One region of the Flintibacter hominis genome, then DNA from elsewhere that is predicted to be linked to it. Evidence: riboswitches for the same ligand, from Rfam matches in the RefSeq annotation. Region 1 holds a riboswitch; the other holds the start of a gene.

Region 1 (3,913 bases):
GAGCCCCGCCGGGAGCCCCTGTCTTTCGGTGCCGCAGTGGGTGCCGTTATCTTAGGCTTAATAGTAACCGTGCTGCTCCTCAGCTTCCTCTGACCTTGGATATTCGAACATTTGACCTGCGGGTGTGCGGCGGGGCCCTAGTATTTTATATCGTCAACCGGTGTTTTCTTATTCCCAACTCAGACGGACACTTAGGATGGTTCCTGTCCTGCTATGCCAACGACCTGTTTGCCGGGGGAGCCATATGCGCCTGGGCTGACTACCTTTTGCGCTGGGGCAGGCTAGCCCCCCTTCGCTCGGTAAAGCACGCGGTCCCCCTGCTTTTGGCCTGCGGGCTGGTGTGGGAGGTTCTCGCCCCACTTTGGAAAGCGGGGGCAGTCTTCGACCCCTGGGACTTCGTCGCCTATCAGGCGGGCGGACTGCTCTACTTAACCGCCAGAGAACGGGCCTGTCGATAGCGGTCCTCCGGGCTTATTCTGAAGAAAGGGTCGTCTAAGCACCTGTGAAAGTTCAAAAAACCGGCTGACCACGCCCGGTCGAAAAAACGGCTGTGGGAGATGGTCTCTCGATCATCTCCCACAGCCGTTTTCTATGCCAATAGGCCGTCAGCTTTTCGGGCGGTAGCAATACCACAGCAGGCCGCCCAGCCCCGCGCCGCCAAGGACGTTCCCAATCGTGACGGGGAGCAGGTTTCCCAGCAGGAATCCCCCCACTGTCAATCCAGACAGGTCCAGCCCCGCCTCCGCCGCCAGCTGGGCATAGGCCGGGACCATCTTGGCCATAAGGCCAGCGGCAATATAGTACATATTGGCAACGCAGTGCTCAAAGCCGCACAGGACAAAGTAACATACCGGAAGAAATGCCCCCATCAGGCGGCTGGCTGTGTCCCTGCCCGACATGGCCATGACCACGCCCAGGCAGACCAGAAGGTTACAGAAGAAGCCCAGCACCACCCCATTCTGGAAGGGGATGGCACACTTGGCGGCCGCCATTCTCATTGTGAACAGGGCCAACTGCCCGCCGGAGTAGTCGAGCTGACCGAACCAGGCGCAGCCCGCCGCCACCAGCAGGGCTCCGGCAAAATTAGACAGGTAGACGATGCTCCAATTCCGCAACATCCCCCGCCAGGAGCAGCGCCCGTCCAGCAGAGAAATGGTGATCAGGCAGTTGCCGGTAAAGAGCTCCGCCCCGGTGGCTACCACCATTCCCAGCCCGAAGGGGAACAGCAGGCCACACACCGTCCGGGCGGTCCAGGTGCCCTGGATGCCATAGGAGGCCGTGTTAGTGGCGGCGCTGCCCATGGCGATCAAGGCCCCAGCCAGGATGCCCAGCAGGATCAGGACAGAGGCTGGCTTTCCGGCCTTCTCCGCCCCAGCGGCGGCGTAGAGTGCCGTCACCTGGGCGGGGGAATTGAAATGGTTATCCATGTGCCCCCCCTCAGAACAGGCCGGAGATTACTCCGTTCTCATCCACGTCGATCTTTTCCGCGGAGGGTACCTTGGGCAGGCCGGGCATAGTCATAATATCCCCAGTCTGGACCACCACAAAGCCGGCACCCGCGGACACCTTCACCTTGGACACCGTAATGGTAAAGCCCTCGGGGCGGCCCAGCTTGGTCTGGTCATCGGTGAGGGAATACTGGGTCTTGGCCATGCACACGGGCAGGCCGCCCATGCCCATCCTCTCCAGCCGCTCCAGCTCCTTGGATGCGGCAGCGGAATAGCTCACGCCCACGCCCCCATATATCTTTTTCACCACAGCCTCGATCTTGCTCTTTAAAGGCTGATCTAACTCATAGGCGTAGGTAAACTTCTTGGGCTGCTCACACAGGCGGAGCACCTCCTGGGCCAGTTGGATACCGCCCTCGCCCCCTCTGCCCCACACTTCGGACAAGGCCACATTGACCCCCAGTTCTTTACACTTGGAGCGGATCAGGTCCAGTTCTCTGTCGGTGTCGTTGACAAAGCGGTTGATGGCCACCACACAGGGCAAACCGAAGACCTGGGTGATATTCTCCACATGCTTGAGCAGGTTGGGCAGGCCCCGCTCCAACGCCTCCAGGTTTTCCTCTCCCAACTGGGCCTTGGGCACACCGCCGTTGTACTTCAGCGCCTTAACCGTGGCCACGATGACCACCGCGTCCGGGGTCAGTCCGGCGGCCCGGCATTTGATGTCCAGAAACTTCTCCGCACCCAGGTCAGCTCCGAAGCCCGCCTCGGTGACCACATAGTCGGCCAGCTTCAGGGCGGTGTCAGTGGCGGAGACGGAGTTGCAGCCGTGGGCGATGTTGGCAAAGGGGCCGCCGTGGACAAAGGCGGGAGTGTTCTCCAGCGTCTGGACCAGATTGGGCTTGATGGCGTCCTTCAGCAGGGCGGCCATGGCTCCCTGGGCCTTCAGGTCGGCGGCGGTCACCGGCCGGTCGTCATAGGTGTAGCCCACGATGATACGAGCCAGCCGCTCCTTCAAATCCTTCAGGCCGGTAGCCAGACACAGGACCGCCATGATCTCGCTGGCCACCGTGATATCAAAGCCGTCCTCTCGCGGGACACCCTGCATCCGGCCGCCCAGACCGTCCACGATATTTCGCAACTGCCGGTCGTTCATATCCACACAGCGGCGCCAGGTGATCTTCTTCACGTCGATGCCCAGCTCGTTACCCTGCTGGATATGGTTGTCCAACATGGCGGCCAGAAGGTTATTGGCCGCTCCGATGGCGTGGAAGTCGCCGGTGAAGTGGAGGTTGATATCCTCCATAGGCACCACCTGGGCGTAACCACCACCGGCGGCGCCGCCCTTGACGCCGAACACAGGGCCAAGGGAGGGCTCCCGCAGGGCCAGGATTACGTTCTTGTCCAGCTTTTTCAGCGCGTCAGCCAGCCCAACGGAGGTGGTGGTCTTGCCCTCTCCGGCGGGGGTCGGATTGATAGCGGTGACCAGGATCAGCTTGCCCTTCCGGGCCTTGTCCCGCAGGGGGGTGATGTCGATTTTAGCCTTATAGCGCCCATAGTATTCCAGCAGTTCCTCGCTGACCCCCGCCTTGTGGGCCACCTGGCCAATTGGAAGCATCTCCGCGGCCTGGGCGATCTCGATGTCAGTCTTCATCTTCCATAACTCCTTCCTGTTGCGCCCGCAAAAATAAAAGGGCGCACTAAGCAATAGTGCGCCCAGACGGTCGGCAATATGGCGTTTCACACGCCGGGCCCTGTTCCACGTGGTCACTCCACTTCCGTCAGTCGCAGGGCTTGGATTCAGTTTAGCATAGGCCTCCTCCCTCGTCAAGGGGGGCGGTGTGGTTTCTCTCCGTCCCTTTTGCTGAAAATCAGGCCCGATATTTGTTCAAAGGTTGGCGGGACGGTCAAAGCGGCTGTAATACTCCTTGATCAGGTCGATAAACGTTCTGGCCGCCGGTGACAGGAATCCATTTTTCTTGTAGACCACCGCCATGGGGCAGGTCAGTGGCGGCTCTCCGATGGTAAAGCAGGCCAGCCGGTCCAGATATGGGGTGCGAGAGATGCCGCTCTCCTGTAAAAAGGCGAAGCCCATGTTTTCCGCCACCAGATTGATGGCTGTGGTATTGTTGGTGGTCACCAGAATATTCTGGGGCTCCACGTTATGGACGGAGAAAGTATTGTGGAGCAGCTTGGACAGCCGCCAGTCCGGAGGCAGCATCACGATACGCTCCCGCTCCAGCTGCCGCAGGTCGGGGAAGGGTATGGGGTCGTCGTAGGTACTGGTGAGCCCTCGGACCAGGGGGTGGTCCCGGTGGGCCAAAAGGAAGATATGCTCCCGCATGACCAGTTCATAGGTCAGCTCCGTCAGATCCCCAGGGATGTGCATGATGCAGAAGTCCGTGACACTGCCCGCCGCCAAATCCCCCAGTTCGGGCACCGGCGCCTCATGGAGGACCACCTGG
Region 2 (3,913 bases), 200 kb from region 1:
CAGGGCGTTGTCTAAGTCGGTAAAGGTCTCATATTTGGCGGTGGGGATGTGGTACTTCTTCATCAGCCCTTTGGAAAAGGCCTTGCTGGCCTCGATGATGGCGGCGTTGGCACGGGGGCCGAAGGCGCGGATGCCCGCCGCCTCCAGGGCGTCTACCATACCCAGGGCCAGAGGGTCATCCGGGGCTACCATGACAAAGTCCATGGCGTTCTCCCTGGCCCATTGGACCATGCCCTCCACATCGGTGGCTTTGATGGGGACACACTTGGCCACCTGGGCGATGCCACCGTTGCCGGGGGCGCAGTATAACTCCGTGACCCTAGGGCTCTGGGCCAGCTTCCAGCAGATGGCGTGCTCACGCCCGCCTCCGCCGACGACTAAAACTTTCATAATATGCTCCTTTCATACGGGCGGCCATAGACCATCCAGTTTAGCGGAGTTTCTACCAAAGGCAGAAAGGATATTAATGCTGTCCGAAGGCGAATTTATTTTGCCGCAGGACACTATGCCCCCTGGCCGTGCGGCGGTTAAAACGATATTTTTCATTGAAAAGGCGAGGGGGTATCGGCGGCGGCTCCCTTAAGAACCGACGCCGTATCCAGAGGGGTAAAGCCCCCACTGAAAACGCTTAATGGTGGAACAGTCTGATTCCGGTAAATGCCATGACCATGCCGTACTTGTCCGCCGTGGCGATGACCTGATCGTCCCGGATGGAACCGCCGGGCTGGGCAATGTACTGAACACCGGACTTCCTGGCCCGCTCCACGTTGTCCCCGAAGGGGAAGAAGGCGTCGGAGCCCACGGTGACGCCGGACATCTGGGCGATCCAATCTTTCTTTTCCTGCTCTGTCAACACATCGGGCTTCACTTTGAAGGTGTTCTGCCACACGCCTTCGGCCAGCACGTCGTCGTGCTCGTCGGAGATATAGATGTCGATGGCGTTATCCCGGTCAGGGCGGCGGATGTGGTCTACGAACTGCAGCCCCAAAACCTTGGGGTGCTGACGCAGCCACCAGATATCCGCCTTGTTGCCCGCCAGACGGGTGCAGTGGATGCGGCTCTGCTGGCCGGCACCTACACCGATGGTCATGCCATCCTTGACATAGCACACGGAGTTGGACTGGGTGTACTTCAAAGTGATGAGGGACAGGAGCATATCGTTTTTGGCCTGCTGGGACAGCTCCTTGTTTGCGGTGACCAGGTTAGAGAGCATCTCCTCGCTGATATCCAGGTCGTTATAGCCCTGCTCAAAGGTGATACCGAAAATGTTGCGGCGCTCAATAGGGGCGGGCTGGTACTCCGGGTCGATCTGAACCACATTATAGCCGCCCTTGCGTTTCATTTTCAGGAGCTCCAGGGCTTCATCAGTATAGCCGGGGGCGATGACGCCGTCGGACACCTCGGCGGCCAGGAAGCGGGCGGTGTCTCCGTCACACACATCAGACAGGGCGGCCCAGTCCCCGAAGGAGCACAGCCGGTCGGCACCTCGAGCCCGGATATAGGCGCAGGCGATAGGGGACAGGTCTCCTTCTGGAGCGAAATAGATGTGCCGCTCGGTATCGGACAGGGGCAGGCCCAGGGCGGCTCCGGCGGGAGAGACGTGCTTGAAGGAGGCGGCGGCGGGCAGGCCGGTGGCCTTCTTCAGAGCCTTCACCAACTGCCAGGAGTTGAGAGCATCCATAAAGTTGATATAGCCCGGCTTGCCATTGAGCACCTTGAGGGGCAGATCGCCCTGCTCCATAAAGATGCGGGCGGGCTTCTGGTTGGGGTTGCAGCCGTATTTCAGTTCCAGTTCATTCATGTGAGCGTACTTCCTTTCTGGCGGTGTTCAGCCATGCTTGTTGATGATGACGGTCTCCCTGGCGCCGCTGGCCAGGTCGATGTACTGGACGAACAGGGATACTTTATTGTCGTGGTTCAGGTTGGCCCAGAGCTCTTCCGCCCAGGTCTGAGCGTCCGGGGCCTCGATGGCCACCTTCCGGGGCTCGCCCTCGAAGGAGGGCAGAGGGTCCAGGTTCTCCTGATAGGTGTGGATGAAGTGGCCGGTGCCGGCCACAGGGGCGTCGTACTCATAGAAGTAGCGGTGGTTGCAGCTGGGATCACCGTCAGCCGACTTCAGGATGGATAGCTGATAACTGCCGTCGGCCTCCACCACACCAGAGATGCGGGGGGTGTAGTTGGGGGGATCGGGCTCAAAGCAGCGGGTGCGAAGGGCCTCGATATAGCTCTTGCCATCCAGAAGGAACCGCTGGATGGTGTCGGTCTGGTCCCCGTTAGTGACTACGGTGGCCCCGTTTACCACCCTCACAGGATGGTAGATAATGAGAGAGGGGTCCACCATCTTGCTCTCGTCAAATGCCTTGGTGCGGATGCCGTCCTCGGTTTCCTCAAAAACCCGGTTGCGGCTGTTCTCACTGCGGCCCATAATGAAATAGGCGATGGCGGCCTTGCTGTTGTCGGCGGTGCGGCCCAGGACGATGCCGCGGCCAGGATAGGGATGGTTGGAAAGGATCTCCTTCAGATCATGTGTCTTCACAGTATTCCTCCTTTGTTGTAAAAAAAGGGCGCACCAGTTCTGTGAATTGGTGCGCCCAGACGGTCGGCCTTGTATTACGCGATACTCCCCGTGGTCATTTCCACTTACCGTCAGTCATATCGCACAGTTACATTGTAGCAAAAAAGGGTAAGAAAAGCAAATTCATTCTGCGTTCCGCCGTCCGCATTCTGGATGCTCCAAAACACGGACGGTCCGCCCCTCCACCTTTAGCCGGTCCTGACAGAACAGGGACACGGCTTGGGGGAGCAGCTGCCACTCGCACTGCTCCATGATGCGCCGCTGGAGTACCTCCGGCGTGTCGTCGGGGAGGACCTCCACCGCCTTTTGAGAGACGATGGGGCCGCCATCGCACTCCTCACTGACGAAGTGGACAGTGGCGCCGGACAGCTTGACCCCATACTCCAGGGCCTTCTCATGGACATGGAGGCCGTAGCACCCTGGGCCGGCGAAGGAAGGGATGAGGGCGGGATGGACATTGAGGATGGCGTTGGGGAAGGCGCGGACCATCTCGCCAGTCAGAATGACCATAAAGCCGGCCAATACCACCAGGTCGATATCCAATCCCTTCAGCTTGTCTACCAGGGCCGCAGTCATGGCCTGGCTGGAGGGGTAGTCCTTTCGGGCCGCCACATAGCCGGGGATGCCGGCGGCCTTGGCCCGCTCCAGGGCATAGGCGCTGGGGGTGGAGGAAATGACAGCGGTGATTCGACCGTTGATCAGCTCACCCCGCCCCTGGGCGTCGATGAGAGCCTGGAGATTGGTGCCGCCCCCGGATACCAAAACCGCGATATTTTTCATTTGACTAACTCCACACCGTCGCTGCCAGAGACCACAGAGCCGACCTGATAGGCATTCTCGCCCGCATCCGTCAGAGTGGAGAGAGCCCGCTCCGCCTGAACAGCGGGGATGGCCAGGATCATGCCCAGGCCCATGTTGAAGGTGTTGTACATATCCCGCTCCGGGATGTTTCCCTTCCGCTGGATCAGATCAAAGATGGGCAGCTTGGGGAAGGTCTTGAGATCAATGCGGGCGGTGAGGCCGTCCGTCATCATTCGGGGCACGTTCTCGTAGAACCCGCCGCCGGTAATATGACTGATGGCGTGAATATCTACTCCGGCCTTCAGCAGAGCCTTGACCGCCTTGACATAGATGCGGGTGGGGGCCAACAAAGTCTCGCCCAGGCTCCGGCCGCCCAGCTCCTCCATGGGGGAGGTCAGGTCAGTGTGCTCCACATCCAGCACCTTGCGGACCAGAGAGAACCCGTTGGAGTGGACGCCGGTGGAGCCAAGTCCGATGAGCACGTCGCCGGTGGATAGGCGCTTGCCGTCAATGATATTTTCCTCGTCCACGATGCCC

Evidence for each region. Region 1 has a riboswitch for ZMP and ZTP ahead of H8S11_RS02220 (formate--tetrahydrofolate ligase). Riboswitches for the same ligand answer to the same signal wherever they lie in the genome.
Region 2: it holds a riboswitch for ZMP and ZTP, as region 1 does, so the genes downstream of both, H8S11_RS01285 (IMP cyclohydrolase) here and H8S11_RS02220 (formate--tetrahydrofolate ligase) in region 1, are expected to answer to the same signal.

Annotation. Positions count from the first base shown of each region.
Region 1 covers NZ_JACOPO010000001.1:462,024-465,936, reverse strand. Annotated here, with positions in the region: gene H8S11_RS02235 (helix-turn-helix domain-containing protein) at 1-93, shown strand, start outside; gene H8S11_RS02230 (hypothetical protein) at 96-458, shown strand; gene H8S11_RS02225 (formate/nitrite transporter family protein) at 606-1,427, opposite strand; gene H8S11_RS02220 (formate--tetrahydrofolate ligase) at 1,438-3,102, opposite strand; ZMP/ZTP riboswitch at 3,156-3,247, opposite strand; gene H8S11_RS02215 (LysR family transcriptional regulator) at 3,337-3,913, opposite strand, start outside.
Region 2 covers NZ_JACOPO010000001.1:258,398-262,310, forward strand. Annotated here, with positions in the region: gene purD (phosphoribosylamine--glycine ligase) at 1-390, opposite strand, end outside; gene H8S11_RS01280 (phosphoribosylaminoimidazolecarboxamide formyltransferase) at 629-1,801, opposite strand; gene H8S11_RS01285 (IMP cyclohydrolase) at 1,829-2,536, opposite strand; ZMP/ZTP riboswitch at 2,583-2,664, opposite strand; gene purN (phosphoribosylglycinamide formyltransferase) at 2,699-3,355, opposite strand; gene purM (phosphoribosylformylglycinamidine cyclo-ligase) at 3,352-3,913, opposite strand, start outside.